One region of the Cytobacillus mangrovibacter genome, then DNA from elsewhere that is predicted to be linked to it. Evidence: a T-box and tRNA genes for the amino acid it is inferred to sense, from the RefSeq annotation. Region 1 holds a T-box; the other regions hold tRNA genes.
The links. A T-box is a leader RNA that pairs with one kind of tRNA and senses whether it is charged. The one in region 1 lies ahead of argS (arginine--tRNA ligase), so its partner is inferred to be a tRNA-Arg.
Positions count from the first base shown of each region.

Region 1 (4,290 bases):
AAACAATTTTCCCCTTGATTTCTTGTCCTTAAGTTTATATACACCTTCCCTAGTATCACTCTCTAATAGGTCAAAATCCCGTCCCATATTTCCCCAAATCCTGATGATTTCAGTAGTTTTATCCTCATACGTTAAAGTTAATTTAAAGCTTTCGTGATTAGCCTTCTTATATTGAATATTTTGGTGTTTTCCTTTGTTAAATATCTTCGTAATTTGGATAATTCGATCATTGTCATCAATTACAATTACTTCACCGAAAGTGCCATTAGAGTGATTATACTTTTGGTATTCTACCTTTTTGATATTTGAAAAATCATTTGTAAACATAAGGACACTTACAAGAGAAATGATAATTACCAAACCGGCAACTCCTATAACCTTTTTCAAGTAAATCTCCTCCTCTATTAGTTAGACGTTTGTGTGTTTATAATGTTTCAACAGTTTGTTCGTTGTTTAGTGTAGCTATTCCGTCCGATGGTTCAATACTTTTGTTTCCATTTCTAGAATCTAGGCAATAATTCCTCCAACACACAAAAAGGAGGATATTATTTTGTTATTTTATATTTACGATGTCCATGCAAGTTGGGAAAAGGGAAGCTCAAGTTATGCTTTTATAATTGAAGTTCGATAAGGCATCTTGACGTAATAGGGGCAAGAGTTAAAGAACGGAGCTGTTGGTTAGTCAGCTTTTCTTGTATTACTAACGGATAAAATATATTGAACATTAATTTGGTTAATTAATGTCGATCGAAACAATAAGGTTTGGAAATACGGATTACTGTTGTTGTGGATAATATTATTTTAGAATGCTAAATCTAACTGTATTATTTCATGGGAGTGATATCATGAAGAAAATGATTGTTCTCTTTACGATTTTATTAATGTTATCCGTAAATATTATAGTAAAGGCTAAAAACCTTCCAGAAACAAAGGAAATTAAACCGTATGCAGATGACTGGTATGTTACACCAGAAGACATTATTAGAGATATTATATTTCCATATATAGATAAAAGGGTGATGCAAGAGTATCCTAGTAATGATTATGCTGCTTTTCGTTGGCAAGCACAAAGGATTGTTGGTATTGTGTATAACAACAATCATTCATATGATATTTCTATAAGTCTTCAAGTTCCTGACGAAAGAATTGCCCCAGTCAACTATGCACAAGACTTGGTTAAAGTAAGAGTATCTCCGAGTTGCGACAGCCCCAAAATTGGATGCGGTCATGGGTTCAAAGTGGAAGTATTAGATTATGAACATATGAATAAATAAGTAATGAGATAAGATGGTACCTTTATTCATAGCACCCTATACGAGGCAAAGGAAATTTCTATAATTAAAATATCCAAATAATTATTGCAAATTCGATACGAACGGCTATAATAATTGAAAATACTTTTTTAAAATCAATGACAAAGAGAGTAGTTGTTTGTTGCAGCAAAGCGAGTCAGGGATGGTGGAAGCCTGATCATGTGGCAAATAATGAACCGCACTTTGGAGATGCTTTTCTGAACGTAAGTAGGAGAAGTCGGGGTAGACCCCGTTATCAAATTGAGTGGTTTTTTATGAAACAAGTAGAGTGGTACCGCGGGTTAGTGAAACACCCGTCTCTTTTCTTCGGAAAAGAGACGGGTGTTTTTTATTTTTGGGAGGGAAAAAAATGGTGGATTATAAAGATGCTTTAGCAGATGTTCTCTATGGTCAATTAAAAGATTATATGGAAAAAAGTAAGTTGAAAAGTATGATTGAAAAGCCGAAATTTGAGCATATGGGCGATTTGGCATTCCCATGCTTTGAATTAGCAAAAATTTACCGTAAAGCACCACAAACGATTGCACTTGAAATTACACAGAAAGTTCAGTTGTCCAATGAATTTCAAAATGCTGAAGCAGTAAACGGGTATGTCAACGTATTTTTAAATAAAAGAGAAGTGTCCTCATACATTATTCAGGAAGTTATCTCGAAAAAAGAAAAATATGGGGATGTAAACATAGGAGATCAAGAAGTAATCACAATTGACTTTTCATCTCCTAATATTGCAAAGCCTTTCTCAATGGGACATTTACGTTCTACAGTAATTGGGAATGCGATCGCATTAATCTCTGAAAAATGTGGATACAAGCCAATTAGAATCAATCATTTAGGTGATTGGGGTACACAGTTCGGAAAATTAATTGTTGCTTATAAACTGTGGGGGGAAGAACAAAAGGTAAAGGAAAATCCAATCAAAGAGCTTCTAAAATTATATGTTCAGTTTCATGAAGAGGCTGAACGAAATGCTGATTTAAACGATCAAGGGAGACTTTGGTTTAAGAAGCTAGAAGAAGGAGACGAAGAGGCTCTGGAACTGTGGAAATGGTTTAGAGATGAATCGTTGGAGGAGTTTTCCAATATATATAAATTATTAGGTGTGAGCTTTGATTCAACTCATGGTGAAGCTTTTTATAATGATAAAATGGATCAAGTGGTTCAAATATTAGAGGAAAAGAAGTTATTAAAAGAATCAGAGGGAGCAAAAGTTGTCGTAATCGATAATGATTTACCACCTTGTTTAATTAAGAAAAAAGATGGAACCACTCTCTATGCTACTCGTGATTTAGCAGCAGCTATTTATCGTCACGATACTTACCAGTTTGTTCAGTCATTATATATTGTAGGGAACGAACAAACGCTCCATTTTAAACAATTGTTCGAAGTATTGCAAAAAATGGGGTATACATGGCATGAAGGACTCAAACATATTCCATTTGGGATGATGCTGAAAGACGGAAAGAAAATGTCTACACGAAAGGGGAAAGTTGTATTATTAGAACAAGTGTTAATGGATGCGATAAATCTTGCCAAGAATAATATTATCGATAAGAATCCAGCACTTGCATCTAAAGAGATTGTTGCTCGTCAAGTTGGAGTAGGTGCAGTTATATTCCATGATTTAAAAAATGATCGATTAAATGATATTGAATTTTCGTTGGAAGACATGTTGCGCTTTGAAGGAGAAACGGGTCCGTATGTCCAATATACACATGCTCGTGCAACCTCTATTTTGAAAAAGGGGAACTATTTGGAAAGCAATGACCAGTTAGCCCTTTCAGATAATGAAGCATGGCCAATAATAACAAATTTAATGGCCTTTCCCAATGTAATTACTCGTGCTTTTAATGATTGTGATCCGTCTCAAATGGCTAAATATGTTCTTGACCTTTCCAAGGCTTTTAATAAATATTATGGATCTGTCCGTATTCTCGATGATCAAGAACAAAAACAAGCAAGATTATCACTTGTTTATGCCGTTCAAATTGTTCTGAAAGAAGGGTTAAGATTATTGGGAATTGAGGCACCAAAAGAAATGTAATTTTTAAAGAAGGTACTGAATATTCATCACAACCATATTCTATGATAGAGTGGGAAAATAAGGAGTGTGAGTTGTACGATTTGGTTTCTAATTATCATCGTGCTTACGATATTAGCATTTGCTTTCTTTATAGACAGGAGACATAAAAAAATTAATAATCATCCTCCGATACCGACCAATCCTAACGCAAAGCCCGGAGATAGTTCAAACTATATGATGGGAGATAATCAGGATACAGGGGGATTTCAATAACTTAAGTGAGGCTTGAAATACAAGAAGGTTTTCCATTCTTGCATTTTAAGCCTGTTTTTTTACAGTGAAATGAAGTAAATCATCCCCATCATCTAATGAAAATCACATTCATAGTAACGAATAGATACTAATCATGCCTAACGTCAATCAATGAACGAGGAGATGGTATAATATAGTCGTAATCTTTTAGTGAAAAGCCTATTTTCGTTTCACTCTAATTTACTAGCTTATAAAAAAAGATTCTAGTTACTTTACAGAAGAGGAGATACCCTTTGAACCGTTCCTACTATGCATTACTTATCAGTCAAACATCAACAAATCTCGGATTTGCATTGTATACCATGGTAGTTGTTTTACATCTCTATAATGAAACGGGCTCAACAACATTGTCAGCTGCAGTCACATTAGTAAGTGTCATCGCACGTATGGGAAGCGGAATTGTTTTGCCTGTAGTGTCTGATCGATGGAAGCTTACGTATTTGCTAATATTTGCACAAGTGACTCAATTGTTATTGCTTGCAGGACTATTTGTGCTGTTTCACAAGAAATTGACTGTGGCTATTTTAGTTATGATCTTTATTCTGTTATCCATTATTTCATTTTTTAATGGCTTTTTTTCACCAATTAAAAGCTCTTTAGTAAAAGTGATTGTCCCTGAAAATGCAAGAGTGAAAGCGAATAGTC
Region 1 covers NZ_JBIACJ010000007.1:265,333-269,622, forward strand. The annotation lists gene ACFYKT_RS14835 (hypothetical protein) at 1-387, opposite strand, end outside; gene ACFYKT_RS14840 (hypothetical protein) at 846-1,274, shown strand; T-box leader at 1,403-1,617, shown strand; gene argS (arginine--tRNA ligase) at 1,666-3,354, shown strand; gene ACFYKT_RS14850 (MFS transporter) at 3,879-4,290, shown strand, end outside.

Region 2 (4,290 bases), on a different contig from region 1:
GAAAATATACGGTTTATCGATGAAACGGTCGGCTTGCATATTTTACCTGATAAACTTAGGGAGATTGCAGAGCTGCGTGTCGCCTATCAGGATGTCACTTTAAAAGAGCTTGGTGAAATGGTTTCTGGGGGAAACATTAGTAAATCAGGGATTAATCATCGTTTAAGAAAAATAGATGAGATTGCTGAAAAGCTACGAATAGGGGAAACGATTTAAGGTTGATCATTTTATAAGGGAGGAAAGGAAGAAATGGTTGAGAAACAGATAGAAGTGAAATTAAAAACGGGATTACAGGCGCGGCCGGCAGCATTATTTGTTCAAGAAGCAAACCGGTTTGCATCAGACGTTTTTCTTGAAAAAGATGGTAAGAAAGTAAATGCAAAAAGCATCATGGGATTAATGAGCCTTGCAGTTAGCTCTGGTTCAGTAATTACATTAATGGTCGACGGCAGAGATGAGACAGAAGCGCTTGAAGAACTGTCCAACTATATTCAGCAAGAATAGGAAACAAGGGGACGTTTCTCTTGTTTCTTTTTTTTGCTAAATGAACAGAGGAACGGAAGAACCGTCCCTCTGTTTTTTAGTGCTCGATAAACAAAAAAACACATGGGGTTCGATTAAGAAATCCCATGTGTTCTATATTTTTACTTCTCTTTTTTGTCTTCTGCAGGATTACGAGTAATAATTTTATCGACTAATCCGTATTCTAATGCTTTTTCGGCAGTCATGAAATTATCGCGATCTGTATCTCTTGCAATGACTTCAAGCGGTTGGCCTGTGCGTTCAGAAAGAATCGTATTTAGCTTATCACGAAGGAATAGAATTCGTTTAGCTGCAATTTCGATTTCCGTTGCTTGCCCTTGAGCTCCACCTAGTGGTTGATGAATCATCACTTCACTGTTTGGAAGAACATAGCGCTTGCCTTTTTCACCAGCTGCAAGCAAGAATGCACCCATTGAAGCGGCCATACCTGTACAAATTGTTGAAACATCTGCTTTAATGTACTGCATTGTGTCATAGATTGCCATACCAGCAGTAATGCTTCCACCTGGGCTGTTAATATATAATGTAATATCTTTCTCAGGGTTTTCAGCTTCTAAGAATAATAATTGTGCTACAATCGAGTTGGCCACATTATCATCGATCGCACTGCCAAGCATGATAATACGGTCTTTTAAAAGACGGGAGTAGATATCGTACGCGCGCTCTCCACGGTTTGTTTGTTCAATAACTGTAGGGATTAAGTTCATCTCTTTATTCCTCCTTTAATTAAGTAAGGGTTGACATACAAAATCGATACTTGAGCTCTTCCTTTTGAAAAGGGTTTTCTAAGAAACATGTATGTAATATTATGATACACTGATGGTCAATAAAGGTCAAACAATACACTTACATTTGCCTGATTATTTATTCGACAATAAATGAGCTCTACGCACTTGGTTTCCATTACTCCATCATACCCGCTCCACCAGTTTTTAAACAAAAGATCCCTTGCAATGTTGAAAAAAATCGCATATAATTTATATTTGTAACACAAATGCTTATCATTGGTAATTTTTCTAATGCCCTCGTGGTGCAACGGATAGCACGTAAGATTCCGGTTCTTAAAATGGGGGTTCGATTCCCTCCGAGGGCGCTACTTATAGTTTGAAAAAATCAAAGTGTTTCCACGTTTCTTTCGTGGAAACACTTTTTTTATGTTTATTTTTAGGAGAGGGGTAAGCGATAATTGAAGATATCCTGATTTTTTTAAGGTTTTGAATGTAGAATGTAACTTATGTGTGGATTATTAAAATATTACTAGATTTACCTGTTATCAAAAAAAACTCAATATGTAAAAGGAGGAGGATCAAATGTTAAATCAAACGCCGATCTGGTTAAGAGTATTTGTTGTTATTCTCTTGATCTTATCAACCTACTTTTTAATTAATGGAAATAGTAAGTTGATGTTTGTGACCTCTCAACTTTTGCTCTTTACAGCTTCAGTAACAAAAGTCTATTTTGGCTCAAAAACTAAAGATAAAAATTACAACTTCTACTTAGTTATGACAGTGATTTTTGGCCTTTCATTTATAACGGGGATCTTTTTCCTATAAGCAAGCTGATTTATTTAGAAAGCTGCGACCCATAGGCTATCCCCTTTTATTACTTCTGTTTCTCACTTTTTTGTTTCAAACAGTTCCACTAGAAACCTCATGACAATATTTTTCCATACAACATTCCTTCACGTTATTGTAAAATGAACACGAGGGGGGATGAAGATGAACTTACAAGCAGGGTTATGGCAGCAGCAGACTATGAAGCTAGCGATGACGCAAGAGCTGACACAGGCCATTGCTTTATTGCAATATAATGCACAGGAGCTTTCTGCATTCCTAGAGAATAAAGCATTGGAAAACCCCTTATTGCAGATAGAGCCTGGCAATGTGCAAGCCATGGACCCACGGAAGGACCGAGTGAAGCCGACTCGTAAAAAAGTGGATAAAGATAAGCAAAATTGGATAGAACAGATTGGTGAAACAGTCGCCTTTCTTGATGAATATTTAAAATCTCAGTTAGACTTTAATCATTTAAATTCTGATAGAAAAAGAGTATTTGATTATTTGATTGAGTGCATAGATGAAAACGGTTACATGCGTACTGAATTAAGTGAAGTTGCTGCGTATTTTCAAATTTCGGAAGAAGAAGCTTTTGAGAGTTTGAAGCTTCTGCAGGAATTGGAGCCTGCTGGGATCGGTGCCCGTAATTTGCAGGAATGTCTCCTTCTGCAACTAAAGAGGGATGAGAAAAGAAACCAGCTTGCTGAAGAAATTATCGAAAAGTACTTTAACGCTTTTGCCGAGAAAAAGTGGAAGGACATTTCGAAGAATCTAGATATTCAGATGAGTGAGATTCAAGAGGTTTTTGATCGGGTGCAACAATTAAATCCAAGGCCAGCTGCCTCTTTTCAACATGAAAAATCAGCTTACATAGTGCCAGATGTGATTGTTCAGTGGGATGGTTCCTCATTCTCGGTAAGTGTATTTGATGAAGCACTTCCGAAAATTAGTTTTAATGAAGCATACTATCAAAAGTTCTCCTCTAATCATGATAAACAGGTAAGCCGCTTTATTCAGGAAAATCAGCAGGATTACCAATGGATCATGAGAAGTATCGAGCAGCGAAAAGAAACATTAACGAAGGTTTCTTTGAAAATTGTAGAAAAACAGCAGGACTTTTTCATGAATGGACCGACCCAATTGCGGCCAATGACGATGAAGGAGATCGCAGATGAACTTGAGATTCACGAATCGACTGTCAGCCGAGCTGTAAGGGAGAAATACGCGCAAACCCCTTTTGGCACGTTTGAATTAAGATCGTTCTTCTCGAGTACAATCAAAACGACATCAGATGAGAATACCTCGTCCAAACAAGTAAAGACGATTATTAGTCAATTGGTAGAGGGCGAAAATAAACAGAAGCCACTATCTGATCAAGAAATTGTTCATTTGTTAAAAGAGCAGGAGGGCATGGTCGTTTCCAGAAGAACGATTGCCAAATATCGGGATCAGCTTGGCATCCAGTCCTCTTCAAAGAGAAAACGGTATGATTGAAAGGAGAATAATTGTGGATAAAAGTACACTTGTGCTTTATACTCGCAGCCGCTGTCCATTATGTGATAAAGCCAAAAAGATTGTTCTTGAGCTGCAAGAAGAGTGGGATTTTATTTTTCAAGAGATGGATATCGATTCGAGTGACGAACTAACTGAAAAATACGGAATTATGATTCCAGTTGTTGAGATTGATGGAGAAGAAATTCAATATGGACAAATTGATCATCTGACCATTAGTGAAGCGTTTTCAGAAAAAAGTAAATCTTTATCGCAGATTAACGGGCAGTAAATTCCCATAAAATAAATGGGAATAACTGCCCGTAAAGGCCCGATAAGTGAAACTAACCTTCAGTGTGGAAAAGCACCCCACTGAAGGAAGTTTCACTTTATAATTGAATTCAATGATTACTCCTGTTAAAATGAAAGTATAGCAGGAGTGATTTTTTTTGCTTCAATCGGGACATAATATGTCTACGAGGGACAAAAAACGTCCAATATCAATGAAGGGGAAAATCAATGTACTCATTAATTGATGTTCAAAAGAGATTATTACCTGATTTATTAGCCGTTATGCAAAAACGCTATCATATTCTTCATTACATTGGTTTAATGGAACCGGTAGGAAGAAGGAACTTAAGTTTAAGTCTTAGCTTAACGGAAAGAGTATTGAGAAGCGAAGTGGAATTTCTTAAAGACC
Region 2 covers NZ_JBIACJ010000004.1:194,355-198,644, forward strand. The annotation lists gene whiA (DNA-binding protein WhiA) at 1-216, shown strand, start outside; gene ACFYKT_RS09485 (HPr family phosphocarrier protein) at 250-504, shown strand; gene clpP (ATP-dependent Clp endopeptidase proteolytic subunit ClpP) at 645-1,250, opposite strand; tRNA gene ACFYKT_RS09495 (tRNA-Arg) at 1,565-1,636, shown strand; gene ACFYKT_RS09500 (hypothetical protein) at 1,854-2,096, shown strand; gene rpoN (RNA polymerase factor sigma-54) at 2,262-3,593, shown strand; gene ACFYKT_RS09510 (glutaredoxin family protein) at 3,607-3,882, shown strand; gene ACFYKT_RS09515 (sugar-binding transcriptional regulator) at 4,110-4,290, shown strand, end outside.
Region 2: it encodes a tRNA-Arg, which carries the amino acid that the T-box ahead of argS (arginine--tRNA ligase) is inferred to sense. The anticodon was not compared.

Region 3 (4,290 bases), on a different contig from region 1:
ATCAGGATCAATTCGAATATCAAGCAGAACAGGCTCTCGGCTATTCAACACTTCCTCAAAAAGGACTTCTGCTTCTTCAGCTGTATTTATTTCATATCCTTTTATTCCGTAAGCTTCTGCTAGCTTCACAAAGGAAGGCTGGATAGGAATTTTACTATGGGAATACCGTTTGTCATAAAAGATTTCCTGCCATTGCCGAACCATTCCGAGTGATAAATTATTGAATATTGCGATTTTTATCGGGAGATTTAATTCTTTAATGACTGTAAGCTCTTGTGTAGACATTTGAAATCCGCCATCCCCAAGAACAGCAATGACACATCGTTCCGGATCAGCTAGCTGCGCTCCAATGCTTGCCGGTAATCCAAAACCCATGGTTCCAAGACCACCTGAAGTCACCCATCGATTCGCTTTTTTAAATTGGTAATACTGTGCTGCCCACATTTGGTGCTGCCCAACATCTGTGACGACGATTGCATCCCCAGCTGTTTTTTCATAAAGCATCTCTAACACTTTTTGGGGCTTAAGAGTGTCTGACTCCCCATAATGATAAGGATACTCCTCTTGCCATTTATGAATTTGTTCCAACCATTCCGAATGGGCTGGCGGTTTTCCATTTTGCTTGATTAATTCTTTTAATGCTTCTTTTGCATCTGCAACAACTGGTATGGCTGTTGGAACGTTCTTCCCAATTTCAGCTGGATCAATATCGATGTGAGCAACCGTTGCATGAGGGGCAAAGAATTGCAAATTTCCTGTAAGCCGGTCATCAAATCTTGCTCCAATATTAATTAATAAATCACATTCGCTTAAACCCATATTCGATGCATAACAGCCATGCATGCCAGCCATTCCAACAAACAGTTGATGGTCTGCTGGGAATCCGCCTAAACCAAGAAGTGTATGAATAACGGGAAGCTGCTGCTGTTCTGCATATGCTTTTAATTCACTCGAAGCTTGCCCAAGAAGGACACCAGCTCCAGCAAGTATAACTGGCTTTTTCGCCCGACTAACTGCCTCAGATAGTTTTCTGATTTGCAAATAGTTAGGCTGTACGGTTGGCTGATAGCCAGGTAGCTTTATCTCTTGTTCTTCTGGAGGTTTTGATACAGTTGCTGCAATATCTTTTGGAATATCTATCAAGACTGGCCCTGGTCTTCCGCTTGTTGCAATATAAAATGCCTCTTTCACAATTCGAGGGATATCTTCAATCCTTCGAACTTGGTAATTGTATTTCGTAATCGGTGTTGTAATCCCTAAAACATCTGCTTCTTGGAAAGCATCAGAACCGATTACATTTGTCGGAACCTGACCAGTGAATACGACGAGCGGAAGAGAGTCCATCATTGCGTCTGTGAGACCCGTAACAATGTTCGTTGCTCCTGGGCCAGATGTGGCAATAACCACCCCAGGTTTCCCGGAAATTCTTGCATACCCTTCCGCTGCATGAATTCCTCCTTGCTCATGCCTTGGCAAAACGTGGAGAATTTTTGAATCATAGAGCTTGTCATAAATCGGAAGTACAGCTCCTCCAGGATATCCAAAGATCACTTCCACCTTTTCTTTTTCCAAGGCCTCTAATAACAGATCAGCACCAGTGACCATTTCGGTCTTAGCCTTTGATTCTGCCATGGCAGCTTGCTGCAACATTTGTATAAAACCTCCTCTTTTTCCTTTAATTCAATATAAAAAGCCTTTCCACCCCTTAAAAACCTACTAATCCTAGGTATAAGGGGTGAAAAGGCTTTAATCCCATTCCACGGTACCACCCTAAATTCACGCAATCTGCATGCACTTATGGACAACTATTTCCTGTCCGTTTTGATAACGGGTGATAGACACCCGATCAACTCTACTCGATTGACTCTTTCAAGCTGATGCTCTGAGGTGAGTTCATTTTATGGGGGAATTACCGGTTCACAGCAGCTCCGGCTCTCTGTAAATTCCAATTCATAAAACTACTTATCCTCTTCTTCGCTTTATAGCTATTATATTTTTTGTTTTAGCACTTTAAACCATTGAATTTTTAGGTTAAAAAAAACTATGTATTAATTGGTTTCGCTAACCTAAAAGTTGGCTGGTTTTTATTTCATAATTTTTTGATTTCTTATATTGAGGACTATCTTACGCCCATTTTATTAAACCGTCAACACCCTTTTTAAAAATTGTTTGATAATTTAAATTAATCTGATTAATTGTATACGCTTTCATCGTTGACCTGTAAATATTCTGTAAGATTATAAAAATATTTTTCCAATGAGCTTTTCATGTTGAAACGCATTATCGTTACCATTGTTTTGTGATTTGATCGATTAAGGGAACGATTAGCTCCTTATCGTTCTCTTAGCATCACCTCTTAATCGATTGCGGGCATGATTAAGGCAATTATTCGAGGAAAATTTAACATAAAAAAAACTCATCTAAAGAAGTGAGTTTTTAAAAATAAAATATATAGCTAGTCTGATGTGTAAATAACGTCCCAGGAGAGATTCGAACTCCCGACCGTACGCTTAGAAGGCGTATGCTCTATCCAGCTGAGCTACTGGGACTTAATAAAATTTTTAAAAAGTATTTCAACGACAAGTTTTATTATATAAGGCAAACAATTAAAAGTCAACACAAAATTGATATTTTTTTACTAGGGAAGTTTTTTAGCTTCCCTAGTAGTATATGCTGTTCAATCTCTTTTTGGAAGTGAAAATACTTGGGTTAAGTCATCTAGCTTTCCATGATTAAGATCATGAACATGAAGTTTCATCTCATTCTCATTTACTTCTAAAATAACAAAAGTTTTTTCTGTTCTTCCTCTTGGCAGCCTGATGCTTCCAGGGTTGATATAAAGAATGCCATCAATCATTTCTGCCCCAAGGAAATGAGAATGTCCAAAACAAACAATATTCGCAGCTGCTTCTTGGGCACGTAAAGAAAGATTCAGCAGTGTTGATTTAACTGAATAGAGGTGGCCATGGGTAACAAAAATACGCAGACCGCCAATTTCTTCAACTAGAGCCTCAGGAAATTGCCCTGAAAAGTCACAATTACCCTGAACAACTATAAAGTTTTCTAAAACTTTCTCATCTGCTTGAAGCTCTGAATCTCCGCAATGGATCATCATTTGAACCTCATCGGCATATTGTGCCTTTATTTCCCGCAGCTCCTCTGTGAGTCCATGACTGTCACTGACAATTAGAATTTTCACTTTTTCCCGGCTCCAGCTAGAAGAGAGGGTAGTTCACTTTCTAATTTACGCAGGGCATTTGCACGGTGACTAATTTGCGCTTTTTCTTCAGGTGTGAGCTCTGCCATCGCCTTTCCTTTCTCAATTGCAAAGAAAATCGGATCATAGCCAAATCCGTAGGAGCCCCTTTTTTCACGTAATATTAGCCCTTCACATGTCCCAGAGACTATAAAGGTTTCTTTTCCTGGTGATGCCACTGCAAGAGCACAGAAAAATCTTGCCTTTCGCTCATTATCTGGCACATCTGTAAGCTCTTCTAGCACTTTGTTCATATTGGCTTCATCGCTTTTTTCTTCTCCGGCATATCTAGCCGAATAAATCCCTGGTCTTCCTTCTAGCGCATCAATCGCAAGACCTGAATCATCTGCAATAACCATTCTATCAAGAAGCCTAGCAATCGTTTCTGCTTTCAATATCGCATTTTCCTCGAAGGTTGTTCCTGTCTCTTCAACATCCTTTATTTCTGGAAAATCTAACAGTGTCTTCACTTCAAAGCCTAGCGGTTGGAACATTCGAGTAAATTCCTTTGCTTTTCCTTGATTCTTTGTTGCAATAATAACCTCAGACATTCCCGTGCACCTTCCCTTATTTCTCGTTTCTTGACTGTATTTTACTAGTGATTTCTTCGCCAAGTGCTTCTTTTTGAATTTCAAATAATTGGACAATCCCATCCTGCCCAGCTTTTAGCAAATCTTGAAGCTCATTGTAAGAAAAAGTCGCTTCCTCACCTGTCCCCTGTAATTCGACAAATTCGCCATTTCCCGTCATGACAATATTCATATCGACATGTGCTTTTGAATCCTCAATATAATTTAAATCAACGACCACTTGCTTGTTCTCTAATATCCCAACGCTAGTTGCTGCTAAAAAATCTTTAATGGGATATCTTTTCATCTTTTTCGATGTACTTACTTTTTCTAAAGCTAGTGCCATCGCCACAAACGCTCCCGTAATCGATGCGGTTCTTGTGCCGCCATCTGCCTGGATCACATCACAGTCAAGCCAGATCGTTTTTTCTCCAAGCGCTTCCAAGTCAACAACCGCTCGTAAAG
Region 3 covers NZ_JBIACJ010000005.1:206,479-210,768, forward strand. The annotation lists gene ilvB (acetolactate synthase large subunit) at 1-1,650, opposite strand, end outside; T-box leader at 1,729-1,984, opposite strand; tRNA gene ACFYKT_RS11340 (tRNA-Arg) at 2,476-2,549, opposite strand; gene ACFYKT_RS11345 (metallophosphoesterase) at 2,678-3,199, opposite strand; gene ACFYKT_RS11350 (XTP/dITP diphosphatase) at 3,196-3,807, opposite strand; gene rph (ribonuclease PH) at 3,824-4,290, opposite strand, start outside.
Region 3: it encodes a tRNA-Arg, which carries the amino acid that the T-box ahead of argS (arginine--tRNA ligase) is inferred to sense. The anticodon was not compared.